One region of the Pandoraea sputorum genome, then DNA from elsewhere that is predicted to be linked to it. Evidence: predicted binding sites of a transcription regulator. Region 1 holds the regulator's gene; each other region holds the start of a gene.
What was found. Region 1 encodes sigma-54, which starts transcription at its own class of promoters, with help from an activator protein. Its sites were predicted from a motif close to TGGCANGNAANCTGCTTT; they were not measured.

Region 1 (7,615 bases):
CGGCCGACGACGTCGTCGTTGCCCTGTCCAACTCCGGCGAAACGGGTGAGCTCGTCAGCATCCTGCCGATGATCAAGCGCATTGGCGCGAAGCTCATCGCCATGACCGGCAACGCCGCATCGAGCCTTGGCCGTCTGTCCGACGTGCATCTCGACGCGCACGTCGAGAAGGAAGCCTGCCCGCTGGGCCTCGCGCCCACCGCCAGCACCACGGCCGCCCTCGCCCTCGGCGATGCGCTCGCCGTCACGCTGCTCGACGCACGCGGCTTCGGTGCGGAAGACTTCGCCCGCTCGCATCCGGGTGGCGCGCTCGGCCGCCGCCTGCTGACCTTCGTGCGCGATGTCATGCGCACCGGCGACGCGGTGCCGCGCGTGCGCTCCGACGCCAATCTCTCCGACGCCCTGATCGAGATGACCGCCAAGGGTCTCGGCATGACCGCCATCGTGGACGCCGACGATCGTGTCGTCGGTATCTTTACGGACGGCGACTTGCGGCGTTTATTCAAGCGTACACTCGATTTCACCTCGCTGAAGCTGGCCGACGTCATGAAGGCCGATCCGCGCACCATCGATCCGGACAAGCTCGCCGCAGAAGCTGCCGAACTGATGGAACGCTTCGGCATCATGCAGTTGCTCGTGACGGAAAACGGCCGCCTGGTCGGCGCGCTGAACGTCCATGACCTGTTCGCCGCCAAGGTCGTGTGAGTTGTCTGCCCAGAGCCGTCTGCCAATGAATCATCCGAGTCAAACGAATCCCCCCAACGCCTCCGGCATCGCCCCCTTCGACGCAGCGGCTGCCACGCTTCGCGCGGCGCGTCTGCGCGTCATGGTGTTCGACGTCGACGGCGTGCTGACCGACGGCGGCCTGCGCTACGGCCCGGCCGGTGAAGTCATCAAGACCTTCGATTCGCTCGACGGCCACGGTCTGAAGCTCCTCGGCGAAGCCGGTATCGTCACCGCCATCATCACGGGACGCCAGTCGGATATCGTCGCCAAACGCGCAGCGGATCTGCGCGTCGCGCACGTCTATCAGGGCGTGCACGACAAGCGCACCGCGTTTGAAGACCTGTGCGCCAAAGTGGGCGTGACGGCCGACGTCTGCGGACATATCGGCGACGACTGGCCCGACCTGCCCGTGCTTACGCGCGTGGGCTTCGCCGCCTGCCCGGCCAATGCGCATGTCGAAGTGAAGACACGCTGTCACTGGATCGCGAGTACGCGCGGCGGCGAAGGTGCCGCACGCGAGTTGTGCGACTTCATCTTGCGCGCGCAGGGGCGTTACGACGCCCTGCTCGCCGAAGCCATCGCCTGACGCGCCGGGAGAGTCGATCCACTCATGGCCACCCAACGCGTCTCGCCCGCTTCGCTGATCGCGATCGCCGTCCTGGCCGGCCTTGCGGCAGGTACGTACTGGCTCGTGCAGCGCACGCTGCCGTCCGATGCCGACCGCGCGCCGTACGTGAAGCAGCACATCCCCGATTACTACGCCGACGACATGGTGATTTCCATGCTCGCGCCCAACGGTGTGACGCAGTACCGCGTCAACGCCGTCCACATGACGCACTTCGAAGACGACCAGACCACGGCCATGACGATGCCGGCCGTGCGCGCCTTCACGCCGGATCAGCCCGAAGTGACCGCCACGAGCAAACGTGGCACGCTCAACGCAGATATGTCGATCGTCGATCTGTACGACGACGCGGTCGTGGTGCGTCAGCCTGGGCCGCGAGACCCCGAAATGCGCGCGCTGTCCGAGCACTTTCAGGTGCTCGTGAACGAAGACATCGTGCGCACCGAGAAGCCGGTGCAGCTGTTCCGCGGGTCATCCGTGATGTATGGCGACGGCATGATTTTCAATAACATCTCGCGCGCCGTACAATTGCTCGGCAATGTTCACGGCACGATCCAGCCGGCGGAACTGGGCGCCAAGCGCCCGCCGCCGTCAGGTCAGCCCGCTGCGCCTACCGCTCCACGCGCGCCATCTCAGACTCCACAGGGCCCCAAGACCCCATGACCGATCGCCTTTCACTGCGACCCGCCTCTGTATCGCTGCGTGCGCTTCGCGCGCTGGCTGCCGCCTTCGCCGTTCTTGGCGCACTGGCTGCACCGCTGGCGCATGCCGAACGCGCCGACCGCGACAAGCCGCTCAATATCGAGTCGGACCACATGAGCTATGACGACCTCAAGCAGGTCAACATCTTCACCGGCAACGTGACGATGACCAAGGGGACGATTCTCCTGAAGGCCGATCGCGTCGAAGTGACTCAGGATCCGGAGGGCTATCAGTACGCCACCGCTTACTACAAGCCGGGCGGCCCGCTCGCCTACATGCGTCAGAAGCGCGACGGCATGGACGAGTACATCGACGGCTGGGGCCAGACCATCTATTACAACGGCAAGACCGAAGTCGCTACGCTGACCACGCAGGCCACGCTCAAGCGTCTGGCCGGGGGCACGAAGGTACTCGACGAGATTCACGGCAGCGTGATCACGTACGACACCTACAATGAGGTCTACACCGCCAACAGCGGCGCCGATCAGGTCAACCCCAACAATCCGAACGGCCGCGTGCGCGCCACGCTCGCACCTCGCAACGCCACGGGCGCACAGGCGTCGGGCGCTGCCAGCAAGCCGGTCGCCGCGCCCAAGGGCGATTTGCCGCCGCTGTCGCCTTCCAAGAACATCGGGAATCCGCGTGAGTAATTCTGCCAATTCTGCCAACAGCAACGCTTCGACCATCAACCCGGGCGCCGGCCCGGCGGGCAAGCCCAGCGCGCTCGTCGTGCGCTCGCTCAAGAAGCAGTACGGCGCGCGCACCGTCGTCAAGGACGTGTCGCTCGACGTGAAAAGCGGCGAGGTCGTGGGTCTGCTTGGCCCGAACGGCGCGGGCAAGACTACGTCGTTCTACATGATTGTGGGACTCGTGCCCGCCGACGATGGCGAAATCCAGCTCGACGGCAACCTCATCAGCGAACTGCCGATCCACGAGCGCGCCCGCATGGGTGTCTCGTATCTGCCGCAGGAAGCGTCGGTGTTCCGCAAGCTCACGGTCGAAGACAACATTCGCGCCGTGCTCGAATTGCAGGTCGATGCGCAGGGCAAGCCCCTCAAGCGCGATGAAATCGAACGTCGCATTGAAGCCCTGCTCGACGAGCTTCAAGTGGGCCACCTCCGCGAGAATCCGGCGATGTCGCTCTCGGGCGGCGAGCGTCGTCGCGTGGAAATCGCGCGCGCCCTGGCCACACAGCCGCGTTTCATTTTGCTCGACGAACCGTTCGCGGGCGTCGACCCGATCGCCGTGCTGGAAATTCAGCGGATCGTGCGCTTTCTCAAGGACCGAGGCATCGGTGTCCTGATTACCGACCACAACGTGCGCGAGACGCTGGGTATCTGCGATCACGCGTACATCATCAGCGAAGGCTCGGTGCTTGCCGCCGGTACGCCTGACCAGATCGTTGCCGACGAAAGCGTCCGTCGCGTCTATCTGGGCGAGAATTTCCGGATGTAAAGCAGATTTTTCGCATGTAAACCCTGCCTCCGATAGGAGTCAGGGACGGTTCCGTTGGCGTGACAAAGCCTCTACAATGAAGGCGAGACCGCTATGAAACCGACTCTTCAACTCCGCACCTCTCAGCACCTGACCCTCACGCCGCAGTTGCAGCAATCGATCCGGTTGTTGCAACTGTCGACGCTCGAACTTCAACAGGAAGTCGAGCACGCCCTTACCCAGAACCCGATGCTCGAACGCGAGGACGATTGGCTCGCCGGTTCGGTACGTGTGGGCACAGACGGGTCGCTGCGCAACGAACGGAGTTCGTCGTCGGGCAGTTCGAACGACAATGGCCCCGAGGCCTCCAACGGTCACGACGAAGCACGCGAACTCGATGGTGAGGCCCGCTTCGACGACAACGCGTCGGACAACGGCAGCGACTGGAGCCTGAACGACTTCGCCCGCTCCGGCAGCGCATCGGACGACGACGACAATGCGCGTCCGCAACTTCACGTCGACCACCCCAATCTCCGCGAACATCTGCTGGCCCAACTGCGCCTGACCAAGGCGAGTCCGCGCGACCGCGCGCTGGTGGAATTCCTGATCGAATCGCTGGACGAAGACGGCTACCTCGGTAGCCTGCTCGACGAAATTCAGGCCGAAATGCCTGAAGAACTGGCGCTCGAAACGGAAGAGATCAACGCGGCGCTGGCGCTGCTGCAAAGCTTCGACCCGGCGGGCGTGGGTGCCCGCAGCCCGGCCGAATGCCTGCGTCTACAGCTCCAGCGTCTGCCCGCTAGCGGTGTGCGCACCCTGTCGCTGCGCATCGTCACCGATCACCTGGAACTGCTGGCCGCGCGCGATTACACGCGTCTGCGCCGCCTGCTAGGTGTCGGTGAAGACGGCCTGCGCGCCGCGCATCAGCTGATTCGCTCGCTGGACCCCTTCCCGGGCGCGGCTTACGGCGCGCCTCAGGCCGACTATGTCGTGCCGGACGTGCTGGTACGCAAGCAAGGGAGCGGCTGGACGGCGGAGCTGAATCCGGAAGTCATGCCGCGTCTGCGTATCAACGAGATGTATGCGCGCATTCTCCGAAATAACCGGAACGATCCGGGAACCGGCAACCTCCAACAGCAGTTGCAGGAAGCGCGCTGGCTGATCAAGAACATCCAGCAACGCTTCGACACGATCCTGCGGGTGGCGCAGGCGATTGTCGAGCGCCAAAAGAACTTCTTCACGCATGGCGAAATCGGCATGCGGCCCTTGGTTTTACGCGAGATTGCTGATACGCTGGGTTTACATGAATCCACGATTTCACGCGTGACAACGAGTAAGTACATGCTCACTCCATTTGGAACCTTCGAGCTCAAGTACTTCTTCGGATCACACGTGGCAACGGAAGCCGGAGGCGCTGCGTCATCGACCGCCATCCGCGCACTCATCAAGCAACTCATAGGAGCAGAAGACCCGCAGAGCCCCCTTTCCGATAGCCGTATCGCGGAACTGCTGGCAGAGCAAGGTTTTGTGGTGGCGCGGCGCACTGTCGCGAAGTACCGCGAGGCCATGCGAATCCCCGCAGTGAACTTGCGCAAATCTTTGTAGGACAGTCCTGGTGCGCCATGTTGGCCGCTGGGGCATTACGCCGCAGTGCGACATTGCGTCACGTCAATGGCTCGCACCCTCGCTAGCCAGCGTCAACGTTGACGCGGCCTGCACTTCGGCATTTCAGCAAGGAGAGCAGCTATGAATCTGAAGATCAGTGGACACCATCTCGAACTCACGCCTTCGCTGCGCGAATTTGTCGTCAACAAGCTTAACCGCGTGTTGAATCATTTCGACCAGCTAATTGGCGCCGAGGTGATCCTCTCTGTCGACAAAACCAAGGAGAAGAGCGGACGCCAGATCGCGAGCGTCACGGTGTTTCTCAAGGGCAAGGAAATTTTCGTCGAGAAGTGTGACGAGAATATGTATGCCGCCATCGACAAGCTGATCGACATGCTCGACCGCAAGGTAATGCAGTACAAGGACAAGGTTCAGGATCACGGTCGCGAGGCCATCAAGCACCACGAACTTCCTCCTGAGGCGGAACCGCTGCAATAGCATCTTCAGGCGTGGTAATCGCATTGGCTGATACCGACGAAAACCCGCAAGGAACCACCCGAGCGCATATCCGTCTGTTGTAAGTCTGGCATCACCCACCGCGGGGCCGTTGAACGGCCCCTTTTGTATGGTTCGCCCCACTTCCGTGACTTGCCGCGAGCGCGGCGGCGAGTGGTCTATAATGCGAGGTCAATCGGGGGTTGGAGGGCGACTAAGCGTTCGCCCGCATTACAAGATGAACCGTTTAGCCAAACTCATACTCGAGTCCAACATCCTGCTTGGACTGTCCGTTACCAGCAAGAAGCGCCTGTTCGAACAGGTCGGCCTCCTCTTCGAGAACAACGCCGGGCTTTCTCGCGCTGTGGTAACCGACAATCTGTTCGCCCGTGAGCGTCTCGGCTCGACGGGTCTTGGCGAAGGCGTGGCGATTCCGCACGGACGCATCAAGGGCCTGAAGTTTCCGGCCGCCGCGTTCATCCGCCTGGAAGAGGCCATTCCGTTCGAAGCGCCCGACGGTCAGCCCGTCTCCCTCCTGTTCGTGTTGCTCGTACCCGAGCAGGCGACGCAGCAGCACCTCGAAATCCTGTCCGAAATTGCTCAGTTGCTCTCGGACCCTGAGATGCGCAGTATCCTGATCAACGCGCCCAGCGCCAAAGACGTTCACACCGCGCTGACGAACTGGAAGCCCTGAGTCGTCCCGCGTCGTCTGCGCACCGGTACGAATCGCCGCGAACACACACGAATTCCGTAGCTCCCACACCCAACCGAACGAGGCGACGCGGTGGAACTGACCGGCATCAACGCGCAAAGCATTTTCGACGACAACGCCGCGACGTTGCGTCTGTCGTGGCTCACGGGCCATGAAGGTTGGGAGCGCGGCTTCACGCCCGAGAGCGTGGCCACGGCCACCTCCAGCGCCGACCTTGTGGGTCACCTGAACCTCATCCACCCGAACCGGATTCAGGTGCTCGGCGAAGCGGAGCTACGCTACTACCAGCGTCTTACGGACGAAAACCGCAAGCGTCACATGGGTGAAGTCATCGCGCTGGAACCGCCGTTCCTCGTGGTGGCAGACGGCCTCGAAGCGCCGCCCGATCTGGTGCTGCGCTGTACACGCTCCTCCACCCCGCTGTTCACCACGCCGCTGTCGACGGCTTCCGTTATCGACAGCCTGCGTCTGTACATTTCTCGCGTTTTCGCGCCGCGTTGCACGATGCACGGCGTTTTCATCGACATTCTGGGCATGGGCGTGCTGCTCACCGGCGACTCCGGTCTCGGCAAGAGCGAACTCGGTCTGGAACTGATCAGCCGAGGACACGGCCTGGTGGCCGACGATGCGGTCGATTTCGTGCGTCTCGGGCCGGATTTCGTCGAAGGCCGCTGCCCGCCGCTGCTGCAAAACCTGCTGGAAGTGCGCGGTCTCGGTCTGCTCGACATCAAGACCATCTTCGGTGAGACGGCCGTGCGCCGGAAGATGAAGCTCAAGCTGATCGTGCAACTGGTGCGTCGTCCTGATGGCGAATTCCAGCGTCTGCCGCTCGAAGCGCAGACGGTCGACGTGCTGGGCCTGCCGATCAACAAGGTGATTCTGCAAGTGGCCGCCGGGCGAAACCTGGCCGTGCTGGTCGAAGCGGCCGTGCGAAACACGATTCTGCAACTGCGCGGGATCGATACGCTCAAGGACTTCATGGAGCGTCAGCGCCAGGCCATGCAAGACCCGGACGGCATGCAGGGCAAATTGCTCTGAGCCTTGTCAATTCGCGAATCGGTGGTCCGAATCCGCCGAATCCGCCGAAACCTTTCGGGTATACCGCTAGTTTTGCGTTTTTCTGTCAACGCCGCGCGATTGCGGCGCGTTTTCTAACATGTTGTAATCGCAACGCGGTTCATCCCCGTGCCCGTGCGTCACGACCTTTTGGAGAGACGATCATGAAAAAAGCACTCGCTGCACTGCTTCTGGTATCCCCGCTGCTCGCATCGCCCGTGTTCGCTCAAACGGCCGCCGCCCCGGCATCTGCCCCCAAGG
Region 2 (7,615 bases), 2.6 Mb from region 1:
AAACCATGCGACGTCGGGGTCATGAGGATCGACCGCCACCGCGAAGCCGAAACTCGACGGTGCGGCCTGAATACGCCGCCACGTCGCGCCGTAGTCGAGGGTGCGGAAGATGCCGTTGTGATGCTGGGCCCACAGCGCGTTGGGGGCGTCGCGACACTGCACGAGACGGTGAACGTCCTGCGCGTTCGGATCGAGTCGTCGCTCGGGGGGCATGTAGTCGGCTTCCATGCCCGACGCAGCGAGCGCCCATGTCTTGCCATCGTCGCGCGTGCGCCAGACACCGCCCGTCGACACGGCGACCATCACCTGTCGGCTGTCGTGTGGATCGATGCAGATCGAATGAATACCCGCATGATCGTAGCCGCCGCCCATCCATTCGGCACGTTCCGGCCGATTCCACAAACTTTCGATCAGTTGCCAGCTTTGCCCGTGATCGCCGGAGCGAAACAGCCCGCCGGGAATGGTACCCGCCCACAGCACGCCGGGCGCGTCGGGGCCTGCAGCCTCGAGGGACCAGAGAAGCGCCACCGAGGGCGCTTGCGCCGTTGATGCTGCGGACTCGGACTGCGGGGCTTCGGTATCTGACGCTTGCGCGAACGCGGGCGGTGCAAGTTCCGCCCATGTGCTTGCGTCACGCGCGCGGCACCACAGCTTCACGCCGAAGTGACCGAGGTTGAGCGCCGCGTAGTCGGTGCCGTCGCGGGCGTCGTGCAACACCATGCTGACCGGTTCGCCGGGAAAGTCCGGGGTGCTCGACGTCATTCGCCATTCGACGCCGTCGCGCTGCCATGTGAACAGACCCTTGCGCGTGGCGACCAGGAGGGTCGCGCCAATGACGTGTTCCATGTTGTCTCTCCTCCTCATCCGCCCGACAGCGCCTGCGCGACGTAGACGCTGCTCGCGCCGGTCAGTGCATCGCCCAGGGTGCGGCGATCGCGAATCAGTCGTCCGTCCACAAAGACTGCGACGTGCGCGCGCAACCGTCCCTGATCGTTGAACAGATAGCCACGCAGGGCGGGGGTTTGCGCCACGCATTGCGCCAGCACTTCTTGCACGTTCGCGCCGTCGACGCGTTGCTCGTCGACGGGCACGTGACGCTGTATTGCGGGCGCAAAAGTGACGGTCGCCATGTTGGGCTTGTGCGTGTTTTGCGAGTAGTGGCTCGCTTGTGCTTGTGCGTTGTCTTGATGCCGACAAACGTTCGAAAGGTTTGCGTGCGAGGCTGTCCGCCTTCGATAGTTCGACTTTCAGTGTAGACAATGAGGATCATCTGCGGCGGGAGCCTTCCAAATTCGTCGCACGAGTGTTGCGTGTGCGCCGCGCTATGTATGTCGGGAAATAACGCATGTTGCGGACGAGCGCGACATGCGGGGCGCGATTTGGTGTCCTTCGCATGACGGCCGACGAGTTTCGAGGCGCGTGAAGCGTGATCGTAGGGTGCGGCATCGCATATCGGACACTCCCCAACCCCATTCACCCCATTATGTTTCACCATTATCGGAGTGCCCGCGAGCGCGGTGCCGTAACCGAAACCAGGAGGACACAATGGCGAGAGCGAAAGGAAAGGACATCGGGATAGGACGTTGGTCGGATAACGCGGCCCGGCGTCAATGGCGTTTGCACAAGGAGGGAGAGCCGTCGGCCAAAGAAGATCCGACGGTACGGCGTCCGCCCGAATTGGCGAAGTGCGAGGGATATTTCGTTTGGAGCGTGAGACAGGCGGCCTTCATCGGTCGCGACGACAACGCTCGCGACACTTGTGAAGCGCGCGATTCGCGGGGCCTGCTCAAAGGCGGCGTGCGTCACTATGCGCCCTGCACGGCGCATGCAAAGCGCTATGGCAGCGTGGTGCAGGCGAGGGCGGCGGGAGATGCACTGGTGGGCGACGTACTGATCATGTACGGCTACGCCGCCAACGGCCCGCTATACATCGTGGGGCGGTGACGGCGTAGCCGATCCGGTGCTCGGACCGGGGTGGAAGGGGCGGTGAATTGATTCGGCGGGTTGCTTCGAATTCTTCGAGTTACTTGCCGAGTTCGTGGCCGATTACGCCACCGACGACGGCACCGCCGATGGTCCCGGCGGTGCTGCCGCCGGTGGCTTCGTGACCGATGACGCCGCCTGCCGCTGCGCCACCCAGCGTGCACCCGATGATGGATGAACCCATCGCAAGCGCGGTGATGACAACGAGAATCGACTTGGCCAATTTCATGATGCGTCTCCTGTAGCGAGTGCCGGGCGCGCATCGCGCGGCAGCATGATCTCAGCTTAGTGCGCGGGTGTTTTGTGCACTATCGGCAGCGACTGAATTGGCTGTAGGAATTGGATGACATGGTGCGCGCTTCTTAAGGGCGCCACCATGCATGATGAAGTTTCGCGAGGAAACGAAAAAGGGTCTGCATGCGCAGACCCTTTTTCGTTACATCAATACTTGGTGGGGCGTGAGTGACTCGAACACTCGACCTACGGATTAAGAGTCCGCTGCTCTACCAACTGAGCTAACGCCCCGGTGCTACCGGGAACAAAAAAGGCTGCAAGCGTCGCAGCCTTCCTGTAATGCTTTGGTGGGGCGTGAGTGACTCGAACACTCGACCTACGGATTAAGAGTCCGCTGCTCTACCAACTGAGCTAACGCCCCGATGCTACCGGGAATAAAAAAGGCTGCACGGCATCGCAGCCTTTTTTAAAAATTCGTTTGGTGGGGCGTGAGTGACTCGAACACTCGACCTACGGATTAAGAGTCCGCTGCTCTACCAACTGAGCTAACGCCCCAACGAGACCGAGATAATATCGGCTCTTCCGCATGGGGTCAACCCTTAATGGTGAAAATCCGCAAAAAAGGTCTCAGGCGAGAAGCGGAACCATCTCGAACGCCAGCACCGCGAGCACTGCGCCCACGACCACGAGCAGCGATCGCCAGCACATTCGAACAGTCCCTTTGCACGGCATTGCGCCGACAACGATCGCGCCGAATACTGCGATCGCAAACATGCAGACCAGTTGGGCATTGGAAAGGTGGGGCGCGATCATTTTGGATCTCCCTGTCGCCACCAGGCGATGCTCGAGTTAAGTCGCGTCTCAAGTATAGAAAACGGCTTCCCTCAAGCAAAGCGGCGCGACAACCGGGGTTTCCCCAGTGGCCGCGCCGAGCTTTCCGTACAGGTCTGCGATCCGTTCGAATCAGCGGCAAGCGTTGCTCAGCCGGTGCGTCGAACGTATGCATGCCCCTCAGGGGACGTCTTCGTTATTCCGGAAGATCCAGGATCAGGATGATCGTCCAGGCGTCTTCACCTTCGTGGTGGTACTGACGTTCCACCACAACGAACGGTTGCTTCTTGTCGCCCTTGCCGAGGAACATCACGTCACCTTCCTGCGGCAGGCATTCGAGCGGCGGCAACCCGAGCGGGGTGTCCTTGGGAACGAGTCGTTCGGCCTTCTTCGCTGCGCGCTCGGTCCACTCGATATCTAGTTGGATGTCACTCACCGGATGATCCTGTCTATGCAAATTGAAACGGCTGCATGGTAGCACGCAGCCTGCGCAGTCCACCGCCGTCCACCAACGTCGCCATGAAAAAAGCCCGCGCTCCAGGGCGGGAGCGCGGGCGAAAGTCCCATGCGATGACGGGGAACGCATGGCGACAGGAGATGCGCCCGTGCGAAGCCGTGTGTGACTGCCGGGCCAGAGGGGAAGCACTGGACCGACGCACCACGAATAGCCCGGCAAAACGTCGTTGGGCGGGGGCGCGCGCCTGTCGGCGGGACTAAGACGCAATGGGGTGATGCAATAAGTTGACGCAACGCAGGCTGAAGATGCCGTTCGGTCTGCGTGCGTCAGTCACGCTGCCCGAGGGAGGCAGCATGACGAGGGCCGGTTCGGTTGCTTACGGATTCGAGTACTTCATCTCGCCGTTCTGGCGTGCACGCACGAGTTCGTCGTAGACCTGCGCGCGCGTCTTGCCCGGCACGTTGGCGTTATTCATCGTGTTGAACGCCGGGTAGTCGTAGTCGTTCTGCGGAATCAAGCCCTTGGCGCGCGCGTCGACCAGTTCCTCGCGCACCTGTGCGCGGGTGAGCTGTGACGTTTGCGGCACCCAGCCGAACGGTGAGCCGTCGGGGTAAGCGTCGCTCGACAGATGCGATTGCGCGAAAGCGGAACCTGCTGCGGTGGCCATGGTGGCCGAGATCAGTGCGGATGCAATGACTTTGCGGTTGAGGATGCGATTCATGACGTTAATTCCTGTTCTTCTGTGTAGCGGGGGCTCGCAATGCATCGGTACCGAGAGACTGTTAGTACGACGCGGTATGCGTTGTGCGCGACCGGTGAAGCCAGTCTATGCCTCCGGCTATCACGGAAAAACGGCAATTAAGCGAATGAATCATTACGCGAACCGCAACAATGCGATACGCGTTCTCACTCGATGAGACGCGCTCCGTGGCGCGGCATCAATGAAAAACGCCACCCGAAGGTGGCGTTCCTGATGTAGAGCTGCGGCGGCGATGCGGAAGTATTTAGGATGCGCTCAGCGCGTGGCGATGGCTACGGCCGCACCGGCCATCACGGTGCCTGTCGCGCGATTCAGGCGCTTCACGGCGCGTGCCGAGCTGAGCAGTCGCCGCGCGCGGGACGCCAGCGCGATATAACTGCCGAACACAATGGCAAGCACCGTCAGTGTGACGCCGACGACTTCGATATAACCGAGCGCTGTCACGCGTTGCAGATCGAGCAAGTTGGGCAGCAATGCGAAATAGAACACGACGACCTTAGGGTTGCCCATCGTGACCGACAGACCGCCCAGAAACAGACGCCAGGACTTCTCGCGCGGTGCGGCGGCCAATGGCTCCGTGGGCGCAATGGCCGGAGCGTGCCACATCTTCCAGGCGAGATAGAGAAGGTAAGCAGCGCCCGCGTACTTGATCGCGAGGAACACGCCGGAGAACGTATGTGCCAGTGCAGCTACACCGAGTACGGCGAGTGTGAGCCACACGACATCGCCAATCGCGACGCCAGCAGTGAAGGCAATCGCGCCTTGCGTGCCACGACCGAGGACGCGCGCGACGATGGCCGCAATCCCGGGGCCGGGTGTGCCCGCGCCCACGAACAGGGCGAGCGCGAAAGTCAGCAAGTGAGTCCAGTCCATCTCGGCGTCTCCCCGCGTTGATGTGTTTCGGTGTTCGTCGATACGTCGTTGGTGCGCAGTCGATGCCGTCCGGTTACCGGTCGCGATCGTGGCCTTGCGGCCGTGCCAGTCAATCCGGTGTCTCGGATGTTATGCGCCGAGCCAGGGCAGGCCGCGGAAGCACCAGCCGCTCACATTCTTGCGGTGACCGTTGCCGTCCTTGTCGCCTTCGAAGCCTTCGAGGATGTCGAACGCTTGCGTGAAGCCGGCTTCGTAAGCGACCTTTGCGGCTGCCTTCGAGCGGGCGGCGCTGCGGCACAGGAACAGCAGCGGCGTTGTCTTGTCCGTTGTCTGCGACGTCAATTGTTCGAGGAAGTGTTCATTGGGCACACCACCGGGATAGCGCACCCATTCGACGTTGGCGTACTGCCCATCCGGCACCTGCGGGCGGCCGACCCAATCGAGTTCAGCGCGCGTACGCACGTCGATCAGACGAACGTTGGCATCGGCGTTGAGCAATGCCAGCGCTTCTTCCGGCGTGACTGCGCCTGCGTAGGCGAGCTGACCCGTGGCGCGACGCTGCGTTGCTTGATCGAGAATGGCTTTTGCGCTTGTCATATTGCTGTGATCTCGTTGGTCGATGGTTGTCCTTCATTCTAGCGTGCGGCAGACGCAAAGATGCGCTTTAAGTGACATCCAGCGGCATTGGGAGTCGTCTGGATATTTTGCGGACCAAATGCAGCGCGCCCGACGACGGTGCAGTATGACGCACAACTTCGGGTCAGTGACGCGGCACGTTGGCACTCAAAAGGTGCATAATCGTGAAATGCACCAATTTAGTGATGTTTTGACGCATGGCGCACCAAAACGGAGAATTAAAGCCCGCTAGCGGGAATTCGGCACTGGACGCACCAGCATCGAATATTTCCTTAGAAATCAGTGGGCGAGGGTGAGGCACGACAGTGAAGTGATGCGCTGGCACGCTTCCTGCTTATCACTGACGAATCCGAACACGGAGTTCGTTAAGAGGGTGCGGCGACGCGGGCGATGAGCGCCAGCAGCGCCAGATTGAATCTTTCGGGAGATAGCATGAGCAAATCTGTGGCAGATGTGATGAACCTGGTTAAGGAAGAAGACGTCAAGTTCGTCGACTTCCGCTTTACGGACACGCGCGGCAAAGAGCAACACGTCTCGGTGCCCGTGTCGCACTTCGACGCCGACAAGTTCGAGAGCGGTCACGCTTTCGACGGTTCGTCGATCGCTGGCTGGAAGGGCATCGAAGCCTCGGACATGCTGCTGGTGCCGGACGCCAACACCGCTTACATCGACCCGTTCTACGAAGAAAACACGCTGGTCCTGACCTGCGACGTGATCGAGCCGGCCGATGGCAAGGGCTACGACCGCGATCCGCGCTCCATCGCCAAGCGCGCTGAAGCCTACCTGAAGAGCACGGGCCTGGGCGACACCGCCTTCTTCGGTCCGGAGCCGGAATTCTTCATTTTCGACTCGGTCCAGTGGAACACGGACATGTCGGGCACCTTCGTGAAGATCAACTCCGAAGAAGCGCCGTGGTCCTCGTCGAAGGACTTCGACGGCGGCAACACCGGCCATCGTCCGGGCACGAAGGGCGGCTACTTCCCGGTCGCACCGGTCGACACGTTCCAGGACATGCGCTCGGAAATGTGCCTGTTGCTCGAACAACTCGGCGTGCCGGTTGAAGTGCACCACCACGAAGTGGCTGGCCAGGGCCAGAACGAAATCGGCACGAAGTTCTCGACGCTGGTCGAGCGCGCCGACTGGACGCAGATCCTGAAGTACGTCGTGCACAACGTGGCACACAGCTACGGCAAGACGGCCACGTTCATGCCGAAGCCGATCGTTGGCGACAACGGTTCGGGCATGCACATCCACCAGTCGGTCTGGAAGGACGGTCAGAACCTGTTCGCAGGCAACGGCTACGGCGGTCTGTCGGAATTCGCGCTGTACTACATCGGCGGCATCATCAAGCACGCCCGTGCCCTGAACGCGATCACGAACCCGTCGACGAACTCGTACAAGCGTCTCGTGCCGCACTTCGAAGCCCCGGTGAAGCTGGCCTACTCGGCCCGTAACCGTTCGGCATCGATCCGTATTCCGTACGTTGCCAACCCGAAGGGCCGCCGCATCGAAGCGCGCTTCCCGGACCCGATGGCCAACCCGTACCTGGCCTTCTCGGCCATGCTGATGGCCGGTCTGGATGGCGTGCAGAACAAGATCCACCCGGGCGAAGCTGCCGACAAGAACCTGTACGACCTGCCGCCGGAAGAGGACGCAAAGATCCCGACCGTGTGCTCGAGCCTCGAACAGGCGCTGGAATACCTGAACGAAGACCGCGAGTTCCTGACCCGTGGCGGTGTGTTCACCGACGGCATGCTCGATTCGTACATCGCGCTGAAGACGGACGAAGCTCGCCGTGTGGCCATGACCACGCACCCGCTCGAGTTCGAACTGTACTACTC
Region 3 (7,615 bases), 1.1 Mb from region 1:
CAGATATCGGGACAAAACGTGAAACTTAACGCTACGAAGGAACTTGCAGGTTGGGTCAGACTGGTGGGGGCGTGCGTCGTCGCTGCTGGCATATTGTCGGCGTGCGCGCCGGCTGCGGTCGTGAATAAGGACAAACTGGCGTCGGTGAAGACCGTGGCAGTCGTCACGGCCGAAAAACCGGTGTACCGCGCCAATTCGGTCGACAGTGCACGGATGATCGGTTTTACGCCGACGGACCTGATTGTGGCAGCGGTGGCTAACGTCGCGGGAGCCGTTGGAAACGCGAATCGTGAGAAGAACACGGCGAGCTTCGATGAGCTTGTGACGCAGCGGGTCGGTGACACAGGGGTGAACCGCAAGGTGACGGACGGCGTGATCGACGTCTTCCGTCGCCAGGGCTATAACGTTGTGGAAGTCTCCGCAGAGCAATTCAAGGCCGTTCGCGAGGGTGCTGCACCGGAGCAAAAGGTGGATGCGTATGTGCAATCGACGCTCGCGGAGAACTATTTCGCCGCGAGTTCTCTTGCTGCATTCATGCGGACCGTCAAATTGAGCGTGCAGATTCTCGGGCCGGATGCCAAAGACGTCATTTACTCGTCTACGCATACCAAACTGCCGCACGACGCGCCGTACTACAACACCTACGCACGCATGGTGGACGACCTCCCGACTGCGGTTCAGGGTCTCGATAGTGCGCTGCTGACACAGTTGCCCGAATTTGCGGCATCGTTCAAGTCCGCGCGCTGAACAACCGTTAGGCCGTGAAGGCGTCGCCCTGTTCCGGGGCGATGCCTTCTTTGTTAGCGCCCGGTTAGAACGCTCGCAGGAAAATCGCTTCGATTTCCGCTTGCTCAGCGCGACGCGGGTTGGTGAACCCGCAGGCGTCCTGCATGGCGTTGGCGGCGAGTGTCGGGACGTCGTCCTTCTTCGCACCGAGTTCGGCCAGCCCCGACGGAATGCCGATGTCCTTCGATAACCGGCGAATCGCCGCGATGGCGACCTTCGCACCCTCTTCGTCGCTCAACCCTTCAACCTTCTCGCCCATCGCCTGCGCGATGTCTTTCAGACGCGCCGCGCTGGTGCTCGCGTTGAACTCTTCCACGTGCGGCAGCAGGACAGCATTGCATACGCCGTGCGGCAGATCGTAGAAACCGCCCAACTGGTGCGCCATCGCGTGTACGTAGCCGAGCGACGCGTTGTTGAACGCCATGCCCGCCAGAAACTGCGCATACGCCATGTTTTCCCGCGCCGTCATGTCATCGCCGTGCGACACCGCACGACGCAGGTTCTGCGAGATCAACGTGACGGCCTTGAGCGCGCACGCGTCGGTGATCGGTGTGGCGGCCGTCGACACGTAAGCTTCGGTCGCGTGCGTCAGCGCATCCATGCCGGTCGCGGCCGTCAGCCCCTTGGGCATCGCTGCCATCAGGGCGGGATCGTTGACGGACAACAGCGGTGTGACGTTGCGGTCGACAATGGCCATCTTCACATGACGCTTTTCGTCCGTGATGATGCAAAAGCGCGTCATCTCGCTCGCCGTCCCCGCCGTGGTGTTGATCGCGACGAGCGGCAATTGCGGCTTCTTCGACTGATCGACACCTTCATATTCCGAAATATGACCGCCGTTCGTCGCGCACAGCGCGATCCCTTTCGCGCAGTCGTGCGGCGAGCCGCCACCCAACGAAATCACGAAGTCGCACTGGTTTTGCTTGAGGATCGCCAGACCCGCTTCGACGTTGCTCACCGTCGGGTTCGGTTTCGCGCCGTCGAAGACGACCGATTGAATGTCCTGCTGAGTCAGCAGCTTCGCCACCTTCTCGGCTACGCCCGCTTTTGCGAGACCGGCATCGGTCACGATCAGGGCGCGGCGGAAATGGTACTGGCGCAGGGCGGCAATCGCTTCGTCGAGGCTGCCCACGCCCATCATGTTGACGGCGGGAATGAAGAAGGTCGTGCTCATCGTCATGCTCCTTATCTGTTCTGTGAGGGGCACTCCCCGCGCGCAAATGGCGCGGCGGGGTGTCCAGAATCATCTTTTGCATGCATCAAAGACAGCATCGCACTCGCTGCGCGATGCGTCTTTGATCTACTGCAAGGTCACATACGACTAGAGGGACTGCTCAGAAGAAGCCGAGCGGATTGACGTCGTAACTCACCAGCAGATTCTTCGTCTGCTGGTAGTGGTCGAGCATCATCTTGTGCGTCTCGCGGCCGATGCCGGACTTCTTGTAGCCGCCGAACGCCGCGTGGGCCGGGTAGAGGTGATAGCAGTTCGTCCAGACACGCCCAGCCTGAATGCCACGACCCATGCGATAGGCGCGATTGATGTCGCGCGTCCACACACCTGCGCCCAGACCGAACTCGGTGTCGTTGGCGATGGCGAGGGCTTCCGCTTCGTTCTTGAAAGTCGTTACGCCGACCACCGGCCCGAAGATTTCCTCCTGGAACACACGCATGCGGTTCTCGCCCTTGAGCAGCGTGGGCTGGATGTAGAAGCCCGACGCCAGCGGACCGTCGAGCATCTCGATACCGCCGCCGGTCAGCACCTGTGCCCCTTCCTTGCGCGCCAGATCGAGATACGTGAGGATCTTGTCGAACTGCTGTTGCGACGCCTGCGCGCCCACGGCCGTCTCGGTATCGAGCGGATCGCCGCGCTTGATGCGCTCGACCCGCTTCATCACGACTTCCATGAAAGGCTCGTAAATCGATTCCTGGACGAGCGCACGCGACGGACATGTGCAGACCTCGCCCTGATTCAGGAAGCCCAGCACGAGACCTTCTGCGGCCTTCTCGATGAACTCCGGCTCGCCGTGCATGATGTCGTCGAAGAAGATGTTCGGCGACTTGCCGCCCAGCTCGACGGTGCTCGGGATCAGGTTGGCGGCGGCGCGCGTCAGGATGTGATTGCCGACAGGCGTCGAGCCCGTGAAGGCGATCTTGGCGATGCGCTTGCTCGTTGCCAGCGCTTCACCGGCTTCGCGGCCGAAACCCTGCACGATGTTGAGGACGCCCGGTGGCAACAGATCGCCGACCAGTTCGGCAAACAGCGTGATCGTGAGCGGCGTTTGCTCGGCGGGCTTGAGCACCACGCAGTTGCCAGCCGCGAGCGCAGGGGCAAGCTTCCACGCGGCCATCAGCAACGGGAAATTCCACGGGATGATCTGTCCGACCACGCCCAGCGGCTCATGGAAGTGGTAGGCGGCTGTGTGCTCGTCGATCTCGGCGGCGGTGCCTTCCTGCGCGCGGATGCAACCGGCGAAGTAACGGAAGTGATCGACGGCCAGCGGCAAATCGGCGGCGAGCGTCTCGCGCACGGGTTTGCCGTTGTCCCACGTCTCCGCCACGGCGAAGCGCTCCAGTTGCGATTCAAGCCGGTCGGCGATCTGCAGCAGAATGCGCGAGCGGGCTTGTACGGACGTTTTTCCCCACTTGGCCGCCGCCGCATGCGCAGCGTCAAGCGCCAGTTCGATGTCTGCGCCGTTCGAGCGGGGGAATTCGCCAATGACCGCACCGGTGACCGGCGACGTGTTGGTGAAGTACTGGCCCTCGACGGGCGGCACGAACTTGCCGCCGATGAAGTTTTCGTAACGCGGTTGCAGGGACAGCAGGGCACCGGGCGTGCCGGGTGGGGCGTATTTCATGTTGTGTCTCCGGATATCGTTGTAGCGCGGACGTTGGCTGCGCAGGCCGGTACTAAGCAAGTCGTGGGCCAGACCCGGCCATTCGCGTAACGACGCGCCCTGGCGGCATGCGAGACAGCTCGGTGTGTACCGATTCCGTGACACCTGTGTCCTGCGACGTGGCACACGTTGTCTCAGGACTGTGACAGCGCCGTGCGCGTCAGAACCTCCGTCAATCGCTTTGCGTTTTCCGATTGACATAGCGCATTGCAATCGCCTCGCGCATGGGGGATGCTTCGGGAACGATACGAGATCATCAGATCATCCGGCACGGGGGAGACGACCAATGCCAGCCAGTACGCAAGCCGCACACGCACGCCGTGTGCTGAACGTCGCGCAGGGCCATTTGCCATCGGGTTCGGTGGCGACCGACCCGAACATCGCCAGTTCGTGGCGGCGCTGTCTCGACACGCACGCGCTCGACCCGGGCGCGCGCATGGCGCCGCGCGTGCTCGAATCCTCGCAATTGCGCGAACGCCGCAGCGCGATGGAACGCCTGCGCAACGTTTCCATTCCGGTGCTGGAACGTCTGCAACGTCAGTTGATGAACCCGCGCCAGGCCGTGTTGCTCACGGCCCCGGACGGCGTGATCGTCGACTCGCGTCTGCATGACGGCACCCGCGACGACTTCCATCGCGCCGGGCTGTGGCCGGGCGCGGACTGGAGCGAGTCTTGCGAGGGGACCAACGGCATCGGGACGTGCGCCGTCGAGCGCGCGCCCGTCATCATCTGTCAGCAGGACCACTTTCGCGCACTGCATACGCCGCTCACTTGCACGGCGAGTCCGGTGTTCGCCCCGCAGGGCGATCTGCTGGCGGTGATCGATGTGTCGTCTACCAGTACGGATCTGACGCGTCAGAGTCAGTTTCATACGCTGGCGCTCGTCAACCTGTCGGCGAAGGTCGTCGAGAGCGAGTATTTCTTTCAGCACTATCGCGACGAATGGCTGCTGCAATGGCAGGAGCAGGCGGACCATCTCGGCGGATTCGCGCAGGCGTTGCTCGCGTTCGACGATGCGGGGCACGTGCTCGCCGCCAATCAAAGCGCATTGAATTGTCTTGGGGTGACGCGCGACGCGCTGGTGGGCACGCGCGTCGATCGATGGTTCGTGCAGACGCTCGACGCCCTGCTCGCGCGGGCGCATCCGTCGCCGAGCGCCTGCTGGCCGCTGCACGCCAATACCGGTGCGAACGCCGGTGAGTCGTTGCTGGCGATGCTGCGCGCGCCAGCGCGCGTACTCCGGCGTGCGCCCAGTGTGTCGCGCCCTGCGCCGGAAGTTGTCACGCAGCCGTTCTCCGACCCCACGCTGGCGCGTGCGTTCTCAAAGGCCTGCCGCGTCTTCGCGCACGACGTGCCCGTGCTGATTCGCGGTGAAACGGGCAGTGGTAAAGAAGTGTTCGCACGCGCAGTGCACGCGGCGAGCGCACGTTCGGGCGGACCGTTCGTCGCACTCAATTGTGCGGCGATTCCCGAGTCGCTGATCGAAAGCGAGTTGTTCGGCTATGTCGGCGGCAGCTTCACCGGTGCGCGCAAGGAAGGGATGGCGGGCAAGCTGTGGCAGGCGAATGGCGGCACGTTGTTTCTCGACGAGATCGGCGACATGCCGTTCGCGATGCAAACGCGGTTGCTGCGGGTGCTGGAGGACCGGATGGTGTCGCCGCTGGGCGGTGGAGAGCCGGTGCCGCTGGACATTCGCGTGCTGAGTGCCACGCATCGCGATCTCTACGCGCGTATCGACGAACGACTGTTTCGCGAGGATCTGCTTTATCGCCTGAGCGGGCTCGAAGTCACCGTACCGCCGCTTCGCGAGCGCGAGGACAAGGCCGAGGTGATTCGGCGGCTATTCGCGCAGGCAGAATCAATGGGTCATGGCCCCGCCGTGCATGTGACGCCCGCTGCGCTCGACCGGTTGTGTCATCACACGTGGCCGGGGAATGTGCGTCAGCTGCGCAGTGTCATTCGGACGCTGGTGGCGCTCAGCGAGAATGGCGTCGTCACCGTCGACGATCTGCCGGACGAACTACGCGAAGCGGACATCGCAATGACGGATGTTTCACCGTCCGATTCACCGGCCGACGGATTGACCGAAGCACCGCTGGAAGCGGCGGAGCGGCAGGCGCTGCGTGCGGCGCTCGACGCATGTCAGGGCCAGGTGAGCGCCGCAGCGCGACGGCTCGGCGTGAGCCGCAACACGCTGTATCGCAAGCTCAGGCGCTTCGGGTTGCTGCGCGGGTGACATCGCGCAGCGCAGCGTCGACGTCTGCGCGGGCCGTCGCGAGCATCACTTCATCGGAATCTGCGTTGCACGATCTACCGGCACGGCGGTGACGCTGTTTTGCGGCGAGCCGTCGATGAGCTTGTCGGAGTAGGTGAGATAGACGAGCGTATTGCGCGCCTTGTCGACCATGCGCACGATGCGCAGCTTCTTGAACAGGGGCGACAGCCCTTCGGAGAAGACTTCTTCTTCCTTGGGGAGCGGGCCGGTGAAGGAGATCGGACCGACTGGACGGCACGCAATCGACGCCTCGGCCTTGTCCTCGGCGAGTCCGACCATGCCCTTGAGGCCGCCGGTCTTGGCGCGCGAGACATAGCAGGTCACGCCTTTTACCTTGGGATCGTCGTACGCGTCGACGACGATCTTGTGATCCGGCCCGACGAACTTGAATGCGGTGCTGACATCGCCGATCTTCTCGGCATGGGCCCAACTCGCGGCGAGCATCAGCGCCAGCGCGACTGCTTTCTTCATGAGAGTGTGTCCCGTCAAAACTGCGGAAGCGGCGACGATCGCCAGCCATACGCGTTGCGGATTTTACTCGCGTCGCGTGACGGACGGCCATCGCCGCTTCAGCCCTTCCGGGAAACGCTTATACGCCGTCGCTGCGCACCGTCATATCGGACGAATGCGACGGGCGTGGCGTCTTACCACTTGTCGTCCTGCGCAGGCGCTGCCTGAGCGCCGACTGACGGCGTGGACTTCTTTGCCGACTTCGGACCCGCTGCTGCTACGGCCTGCGTCCCGGCTTGCGCCGTAGCTTGCTGCGACGCTTGTGCAGGACGTCCTGCCAACTCGCCGCGCACCTGAAGACCGGCAATCGGCAGCGTGTCGAGATTCAGACCGGCACGCACGTTGTCCAGATGGCCGTACGACAGGTTCTGCGTCACGCGCTCCACGACCAGCTCGCAGCACGGGTTCTCGGTGCGGCCGAGACTTTGCCCCGTCTGCGGATCCTTGAACTCGTTGCCCATCGCTACGACCGCGTACCGACCGCCTTCGCGCAGCGCCTGACCGCCCTGGCTGACGACGACGTTGGTGCCGTCGCGGGCGAGCACCGTGATCGGGAACGTCGACTGCAGAATCGCGCTCACGATCGCCTTGCTGGCCTGATCGACCATCTCGGTGAGAATGCGCTGGCTGTCGACACCGTTGCTCAGCGTAGTCGGGGCTGTCGCGGGCATCGCATTGCTCAGCGAACCGGCCGCCGTGACCTGACGCGTCGCCACGTTCACCATCTTCTGCGAGAGTGCCCAGCCGCCCGAATAGCTCACGAGCTGACGATCGCTCGTGCGCAACTGGCGGGCCATACGCGTGTAGTTGAACGCACTCACTCGCGCACTCCACACCAGATCGGCGCTGGCTGCCTGCGAGAGCTTCGTCAGTTCTGCGCTCGGGGCTTGGCCAGACGCGATGATGTCCAGTTCATGCTCGATCTCCGGGCTCATCTCGCGATCGAGCACGGCGAAGCGTCCAGTCTGCACCAGCGCGTCGCTCACGCGTTGACGCAGCACAGCCGCCACTTCGCTCGACGGCACAGCGATGTCGCCCATCGGCAGACGATCCTGCGCAAACAGCACCGGCCCGACGACGACCTTCAGCTTCTGCATGTCTGCAGACGGCTTGAACTTCGCGATGTCGGCTTCGATGGTGGCTTTGAAGC
Region 4 (7,615 bases), 2.3 Mb from region 1:
GAATCTGGCCGACCCGCGTCTGGGGGCTGAAGCGCTCGTCGCCACCGACGAATTCTTCGCGGCCAAAGAGCGCATGCTCAACCCGGAACCGGCGGTGTTCATCCCGGGCAAGTACGACGAGAACGGCAAGTGGATGGATGGTTGGGAGACGCGTCGCAAGCGTGTGAACGGTTACGACTGGTGCATCGTCAAGCTGGCGCGCCCGGGCGTGTTGTTCGGTGTCGATCTGGATACGAGCCACTTCACGGGCAACTTCCCACCGGCCGCGTCGCTTGAGGGCTGCTACAGCCCGGACGGCGCACCGAACGAGTCGGCCGAATGGTTCGAACTGCTGCCGTCGACCACGTTGCAGGGCAACTCGCACCACTACCATGCCATCACGCAGCAGCGCGCAGCGACGCACGTGCGCGTGAACCTGTACCCGGATGGTGGTCTCGCGCGTCTGCGCTTGTATGGGTTGCCGCAGAGCGACTGGGCGGGCCGTTCGCGAGATGAGCTGATCGATCTGATTGCGATGGAAAACGGCGGCTACGTCGTGGCAGCGAACAACCAGCACTTCGGTTTGGCGTCGAACCTGCTGATGCCGGGCCGAGGTGTGAACATGGGGGATGGGTGGGAGACGCGCCGTCGTCGTGAGCCGGGTAACGACTGGGCGATTATTGCGTTGGCGCAGCCGGGTGAAATTGGCAAGATCGAAGTGGATACGGCGCACTTCAAGGGCAACTTCCCGGACCGCTGCTCCATCCAGGCGGCGTATGTGACGGGCGGCACTGAGCAGTCGCTGATTACGCAATCGATGTTCTGGCCGGTGTTGTTGCCGGAGCAGAAGTTGGCGATGGACAAGCAGTTCTACTTTGAAGAGCAGGTGCAGAAGTTGGGGGCGATCACGCACATCCGTTTCAACATCATTCCGGATGGTGGTGTATCGCGTCTGCGGCTGTGGGGCCGGTTGAGCGACAAGAAGGCGTAATGGTTTAGAAGTCGCAGAGCAAAACGAACAGAGAGAACAAGGAGCGTGACATGGTGGGACCGGCATTGAAGATCGAGCGATTGACGCGGGAGGCGTTCGCGCCGTTCGGCGATGTGATCGAGTTGGAGGGTGCGAAGCATTTCGCGATCAATGGCGGGACGACCGAGCGATTCCATGATTTGGCGACGGTGGATCTGGGTCCGGAGGGGGGGCGTACGTTGGTGAACGTCTTCCGAGGCCAGCCGAGGCAGTTGCCGTACGAGGTGAAGATGTTGGAGCGTCACCCGTTGGGCAGTCAGGCGTTCATCCCGTTGAAGACGACGCCGTATCTGGTGGTTGTCGCCCCGGCAGGCGAGTTGGACGTAAGCAAGATGCGTGCGTTCGTCTCGGATGGCTGGCAGGGCGTGAACTATGCGAGAGGCGTGTGGCATCACCCGTTGTTGGCGTTGGATGAGGTGAGCGACTTCGTGGTGGTGGACCGGGGTGGTGACGGCCACAACTGTGACGAGCAGGATTTGCCGGGTGTGTACTTGCTGACGCAGGTTGAGTTGGATGCGGTGCAGGGAGCGCAGAAGGCTGCGTGAGGAATGAAGTCAGTGGGACAAAAGGACGCCGGGCGGTGCCCGGCGTTTTTTATTGGGCGGAGGTATTGGGCGGGGGTATGGGGCAGGGGTAAACACAACAGTCCGAGTCGAAACCCAACTCCTATACTTCGAAACACCGATGTGGTGCGTGGGCGGCGGAGCAGGAGAGTGGGCGCACCGAAAGCGTGCGCAAAGCGTGAAAAGGTTGGAAAAGGGTAGAAGAAGGTCGAAAAAAGGGCGTAAAAACAGCTCGGGCATGGATATTGCTCGATCTCGACACAGCAATCTGCGGAGAAGCGTATGGTCGAGAGCTATAACGAGATGGCGAGCATCACGGGTGCGACGCGTTCGCACTACCGTCGGTTTGACGACTGGCTCAAATGTCAGTCAGACGATGTCTTGCACCATAAGCGAGCCGAGGCCGATCTGGCGTTTCGGCGCGTCGGGATCACGTTTGCTGTGTATGGGAGTGAGGCGGGCACGGAGCGTCTGATCCCTTTCGATCTGATCCCTCGGATCATACCTGCGCATGAGTGGCAGACCTTGCAGGCGGGTTTGCGTCAGCGAGTCGAGGCGCTCAACAAGTTCATCCACGACGTCTACCACGACCAGAACATCCTGCGCGCCGGCGTTATCCCGGCGGATCAGGTGTTGAAGAATGCACAGTACCGTCCTGAGATGCAGGGTGTAGACGTCCCCGGCGACATCTACTCGCACATCGCGGGTGTCGATGTCGTCAGAGCGGGATCCGGAGACGATGGTGTCTTCTACGTCTTGGAAGACAACCTACGGGTGCCATCTGGCGTGTCGTACATGCTGGAGAATCGCAAGATGATGATGCGATTGTTCCCGGAGTTGTTCGCGCGCAATCGCATCGCACCCGTGGAGCATTACCCGGACTTGTTGCTCGACAGCTTGCGCGCCGTAGCACCGATGGGCGTGGACGACCCGACCGTCGTCGTCATGACGCCTGGCATCTACAACTCCGCCTACTTCGAGCATGCGTTCCTGGCGCAGCAGATGGGGATCGAGCTGGTCGAAGGGCAGGATCTGTTCGTGGAGGACAATCTCGTCTACATGCGCACGACCAACGGTCCTAAGCGTGTCGACGTCATCTATCGTCGCATCGACGACGACTTCCTTGATCCATTGGCCTTCCGTGCCGACTCGACGCTAGGCGTGCCGGGGTTGCTGAGCGTCTATCGTGCGGGACGCGTGACGCTGGCCAATGCCATCGGTACGGGCGTCGCCGACGACAAATCCATCTACCCGTTCGTCCCCGACATGATCGAGTTCTACCTCGGAGAGAAGCCGATCCTGAACAACGTGCCGACCTACCAGTGCCGTCGGCCCGACGACCTTGCGTACACCCTCGACAACCTCGGTGAGCTTGTCGTCAAGGAAGTTCACGGTGCGGGCGGCTACGGCATGCTCGTCGGTCCGGCGTCCACCAAGGCCGAAATCGAAGCCTTCCGCCAGCGGCTTATTGCGAAACCCGACGGCTACATCGCGCAACCCACGCTTGCACTCTCCGCGTGCCCGACATTTGTAGAAGCCGGTATCGCGCCACGACACATCGACCTGCGGCCGTTCGTATTGTCCTCGGGCAAGGGCGTGACGATGGTGCCGGGTGGCCTGACGCGAGTCGCGCCCACAGAGGGGTCGCTGGTCGTCAACTCCTCGCAGGGTGGAGGGACGAAGGACACTTGGGTACTGGAAAAGTAAGCGGCAAAGGTCAAAGCGCGCATATAAGTCAACTTGACCGCGCACATCGGAAAATTATCGGGAAGAGATCATGCTTAGCCGTACCGCCGACCACTTGTTCTGGATGGCCCGCTATATGGAGCGGGCTGAAAACACTGCTCGCCTGCTCGACGTCAACCTGCAAAACCTCCTGCTTCCGCAGGATGCCATCGATGACGAAGACGATACCGACATGACGCAGGTCCTCGCTGGCGGTATCGACAATGAAGCGGGCTGGCGCGCCACCTTGCGCATCTCCGAGCTGGAGCCAGCGTTCAATCGGAAACACGGGCGCGCGACGCGGGCCAACGTGCTGGACTTCGTCGTGCGCGACCCCGAGAACCCGTCGAGCATCGCCTGCTGCCTGGCCGCCGCGCGGGAGAACGCCCGTGCCGTGCGTGGCACCCTCACGACCGAGCTGTGGGAGACCGTCAACAGCACCTGGCTGGATTTCCCGCGCATCCTCGATCTGCTTGAGCGTGACCCTGCGCACCTGTTCGAATGGGTCAAAGTGCGCTCGCACCTCTCACGAGGCGTGAGCTTCGGCACCTTGTTTCAGGACGACGCCTTCTACTTCACCCGGCTCGGCCTGTTCCTTGAGCGTGCCGACAACACCGCCCGCATTCTCGACGTCCGTTTCCACGAAGCCGTGCGTGCCGACAAGGCGGGGCCGGATGCGTCGCATCCGACCGACTTCTACTACTGGTCGGCTGTGCTGCGCAGTGTCTCCGGCTTCGAAATCTACCGGAAGGTGTACCGTGACGTCATCACACCCGAGCGTGTGGTCGAGTTGCTGATGCTCAACGCACACATGCCGCGCTCGTTGCTCGCTTCCCTCACCGGTGTGTGCGAGAACCTCGCCACGCTCTCCAACGCCCAGTCCGGCGACGTCGAACGCTACGCAGGCAAACTTCAGTCCGAACTCAAATACACCGACATCCAGCAAATTCGACAGCAAGGCTTACACCCTGTGCTGACCGAATTCCTCGAGCGAGTTAACGTGCTCGGCAACAAGATCAGCCAGACCTTCCTGATCCCGCTCGCTGCCTGATGCTATGCGCCTGACTATCCGCCACGAAACGACTTACCGCTACGACACGCCGGTGCGCTACACCATCCAGCAGCTCCGGCTCACGCCGAGTGCGTCGGAAGTGCAGCGCATCGTGCAATGGCGACTGAGCGCGCCGGGCAAGCTCACGCCCGCGCGGGACGCCTTTGGCAACGACATGCATACGCTCGTGCTGCATCAACCGCACGATGAGATTCATTTGCTCGCCGAAGGCGAGGTCGAAACGACACCGCTCATCGATGGCAGGCTGGGGGAAACGAGCCATGCCGTACCAGTGTTATGCTTCGCCAGCCCTACGCCCCTCACGGGTCGCAGCGACGGCATCGACGCGCTGGCGGGCGACGCCGGGGTTGCCACGCCGGGAGAGTTGCTGGCGCTGGCGGCGGCCATTTGCGAGCAGGTCGATTACGAGTCGGGGATCACCGCCGTGACCAGCACCGCCGCGCAGGCGCTCGCGCTGGGACGCGGCGTCTGTCAGGACCACGCGCACCTCATGCTGGCCGTATGCCGCGCACGTGGCGTGCCTGCGCGCTACGTCAGCGGGTACATCGACCCGGGCGACGTACCGCACGCGGCCAGCCATGCCTGGGTTGACGTGTGGGTTGAGGGGGCAGGGTGGGTTAGCATCGACGTCACGCATGCCTGCTTCGCGAGCGGCAACTACTGCCGTCTGGCGGTGGGGCGCGATTACGAGTCGGCGGCGCCCGTCAGAGGAATGCGCAGCGGCGGTGCGACCGAGAAGCTGCACGTATCGGTCAGCGTCGATACAGCACCGCTCGATCAACAACAATAGCTTTGAACGTAGCGAGGCAGCGCGCCTTGCACGGCAAGACAGGAACGACATGACGTATTGCGTGGCCATGAAGCTCGATGCCGGGCTGGTCTTTCTTTCCGACACCCGCACAAACGCGGGCGTCGATCATGTGAGCACATTCCGCAAGATGCTCGTCTTCGAGCGTCCGGACGAGCGCGTCATCGTGCTGCTCTCGGCGGGGAATCTCGCGTTGACGCAGGCGGTGCGCCAGCAACTGGTCGAGGCGCGCGACACCGAAACGCTGTGGACCGCGAAGACCATGAGCGACGTGGCGCGGGTCGTCGGGCAGGCCATTCGCGACGTCTATACGCGCGACGCCAAGTCGCTCGAAGCGTTTGGCGTCGACTTCAATTGCAGCTTCCTGCTGGGCGGGCAAATCGCCGGTGCGCGCAGCCGTCTGTTCCAGTTGTACTCGGCGGGCAACTTCATCGAGGCGTCCTCCGTCAATCCGTACTTCCAGATCGGCGAGTCGAAGTATGGCAAGCCCATCATCGACCGGTTGATCACGCCCGCAACATCGCTCGACGACGGCGCGAAATGTGCCCTCATCTCGATGGACTCCACGCTGCGCTCGAACGTCTCCGTCGGGTTGCCGCTGGATCTGCTCGTCTACGAAGAAGATAGTTTGCGCGTGACGCGCTTCGCGTCGCTCGACGACGAGAACGTCTATTACAAGATGATCCACGACACGTGGGGCTCGCGTCTGCGTCAAGTGTTCGACGAACTGCCCGAGCCGCAGTGGGCGACGTCCAGCGTGGCCAGTGTGCCCGCGTCGCTGCCGCCGCGGGCCGAACCGCCCGAAGGCATGCCCGGAGCGGATGAAACGAGGAGCGTTCAGTCGCTCGCGCAGACGGTATCGCTCAAGATGCCGTCCTGACACGCAATGCGCAGACGCGCGTCGGCCTTTGCACGACGCGCATTTGCGCAGCCATCACGCCAATCCGAGACTGCGGTGCTGCTTCCGATACAACCATGCACTGACGGCGAGCGTGACTGCTTCCGTCGCGAGTAGCGTGTACCAGATCGCGCTGCCGCCAAAGAGCGCGTCGAGCAGCCAGAGAATGCCCAGCAGCAGAATCCAGCTGCGCAGCATTGCAATGGCTGCCGATGGGCCAGGGGCTTCGACCGCCGTCAGATAGCCCGCCACGATCAGATTGCCTGCCGCCGGCAGAAACGCCAGCGCGTACCAGATGACCGCGTGTTCCAGAATCGACCACGCGTCGCCACCGGCGGGCAGGAAGAGGAACGTCAGCGGACGCGCCAGCGTTGCCATCGCCACCGCGACCAGCAGCGAGAACCCCATCACCGCGATCACACCCAGACGGAACGATCCCTGAAGCGCCTTCGCATTCTGCGCACCGCGATAGAAGCTGATCATCGGCTGCATGCTCTGCACGAGTGCGACCATCGTCACCGTGGCCCCGAGCGTCATGTATTCGAGGATGGCGTAAGCAGCCAGCCCCGGCTCGCCGAAGCTCACCAGAATCACGCGGTTGAAGACGAACACCGTCACCGCCGGTGCGATCGCGCCGAGGAACTCCGACGCGCCGTTGTACATCGCGCGCCACACATGTGTTTCGCCCCCACCGAAGGCGCGACGGGCGGGCACCACTCGCTTCGCCAGGAAGAGGTGATACGCGAACATCACGCTGCTCGACACCATCATCGACAACCCGGTGGCCAGTGCGGCACCGTGCATCCCCATCTCACGAACGGCGATGAGCCAATAGTCGAGCGCGACGTTCGCGAGCGCGCCCATGAACATCGCATACAGACCGAAACGGGCGGCGGGCGCACCTTCGACGCGCAGGAACAACTCCATGGCGTAGAGGCCGTTCGCAAACAGCACGAACCAACCCCAGCCGGACAGGTAGGCGACGACATCCGCCGTGATCGCGCCTTGTGCACCCAGCGCGGCAGCGATCTCGTGCCTGAAGATGAGCACGGCGGCACTCATCAGGACGCCCGAGACGAGCATCACCCAGAGCACCTGCGAGAACGCGCGACGCGCGTCGGCATGGCGCCGCTCGCCCAACAGACGAGCAATGAGCGTTGCGCCCCCTACGCCGACCATCACGCTGACCGCATAAGGCACATAGAGCAGCGGCACTACGAGGTTCAGCGCGGCGAGTGCTTGTTGGCCGACATAGCGGCCGATGAAGATCCCGTCGATCAGGGTGTAGATCGTGTAGACCCAGCCGGAGAGGATCGTCGGAACCGCGAGAGACGTAAATTCCTTGAGCAGAGACGTCCTGGCGCCCTGCGAATGATTGCAATGATTGGTAGACGTGGAAAGAGACATGGTCCCCCCGATGACTTCGCACCGCGTCGTGTCGGGACGCGGCTCACCGTGGCTTGCACATCAAAGACTTCAGAACTTCAGAGACTTCGGGATGGAGAGGGTAGTCGCTCACGCGCAAGCGATGGCGTAAGCG

Region 2: the regulator sigma-54 is predicted to act here: its motif matches at 6,094-6,111, upstream of glnA (type I glutamate--ammonia ligase).
Region 3: the regulator sigma-54 is predicted to act here: its motif matches at 3,695-3,712, upstream of exaC (acetaldehyde dehydrogenase ExaC).
Region 4: the regulator sigma-54 is predicted to act here: its motif matches at 1,807-1,824, upstream of NA29_RS12950 (circularly permuted type 2 ATP-grasp protein).

What each region holds. Positions count from the first base shown of each region.
Region 1 is NZ_CP010431.2:594,980-602,594, reverse strand. Features, by position in the region: gene NA29_RS02770 (KpsF/GutQ family sugar-phosphate isomerase) at 1-704, shown strand, start outside; gene NA29_RS02765 (KdsC family phosphatase) at 826-1,311, shown strand; gene lptC (LPS export ABC transporter periplasmic protein LptC) at 1,336-2,013, shown strand; gene lptA (lipopolysaccharide transport periplasmic protein LptA) at 2,010-2,702, shown strand; gene lptB (LPS export ABC transporter ATP-binding protein) at 2,737-3,507, shown strand; gene NA29_RS02745 (RNA polymerase factor sigma-54) at 3,601-5,091, shown strand; gene hpf (ribosome hibernation-promoting factor, HPF/YfiA family) at 5,233-5,589, shown strand; gene ptsN (PTS IIA-like nitrogen regulatory protein PtsN) at 5,825-6,280, shown strand; gene hprK (HPr(Ser) kinase/phosphatase) at 6,371-7,336, shown strand; gene NA29_RS02725 (PsiF family protein) at 7,519-7,615, shown strand, end outside.
Region 2 is NZ_CP010431.2:3,188,384-3,195,998, reverse strand. Features, by position in the region: gene NA29_RS14055 (VPS10 domain-containing protein) at 1-846, opposite strand, end outside; gene NA29_RS14050 (ubiquitin family protein) at 861-1,130, opposite strand; gene NA29_RS14045 (hypothetical protein) at 1,546-1,944, shown strand; gene NA29_RS14040 (glycine zipper 2TM domain-containing protein) at 2,024-2,212, opposite strand; tRNA gene NA29_RS14035 (tRNA-Lys) at 2,433-2,508, opposite strand; tRNA gene NA29_RS14030 (tRNA-Lys) at 2,563-2,638, opposite strand; tRNA gene NA29_RS14025 (tRNA-Lys) at 2,697-2,772, opposite strand; gene NA29_RS14020 (hypothetical protein) at 2,845-3,030, opposite strand; gene NA29_RS14015 (hypothetical protein) at 3,245-3,484, opposite strand; gene NA29_RS14010 (DUF4148 domain-containing protein) at 3,882-4,226, opposite strand; gene NA29_RS14005 (LysE family translocator) at 4,521-5,138, opposite strand; gene NA29_RS14000 (rhodanese-like domain-containing protein) at 5,268-5,735, opposite strand; gene glnA (type I glutamate--ammonia ligase) at 6,207-7,615, shown strand, end outside.
Region 3 is NZ_CP010431.2:5,209,701-5,217,315, reverse strand. Features, by position in the region: gene NA29_RS23030 (hypothetical protein) at 19-747, shown strand; gene yiaY (L-threonine dehydrogenase) at 812-1,960, opposite strand; gene exaC (acetaldehyde dehydrogenase ExaC) at 2,121-3,641, opposite strand; gene NA29_RS23015 (sigma-54-dependent Fis family transcriptional regulator) at 3,967-5,916, shown strand; gene NA29_RS23010 (CreA family protein) at 5,962-6,426, opposite strand; gene NA29_RS23005 (CsgG/HfaB family protein) at 6,600-7,615, opposite strand, start outside.
Region 4 is NZ_CP010431.2:2,942,940-2,950,554, reverse strand. Features, by position in the region: gene alc (allantoicase) at 1-970, shown strand, start outside; gene NA29_RS12955 (ureidoglycolate lyase) at 1,021-1,554, shown strand; gene NA29_RS12950 (circularly permuted type 2 ATP-grasp protein) at 1,855-3,279, shown strand; gene NA29_RS12945 (alpha-E domain-containing protein) at 3,350-4,348, shown strand; gene NA29_RS12940 (transglutaminase family protein) at 4,353-5,159, shown strand; gene NA29_RS12935 (proteasome-type protease) at 5,209-6,057, shown strand; gene NA29_RS12930 (MATE family efflux transporter) at 6,112-7,482, opposite strand.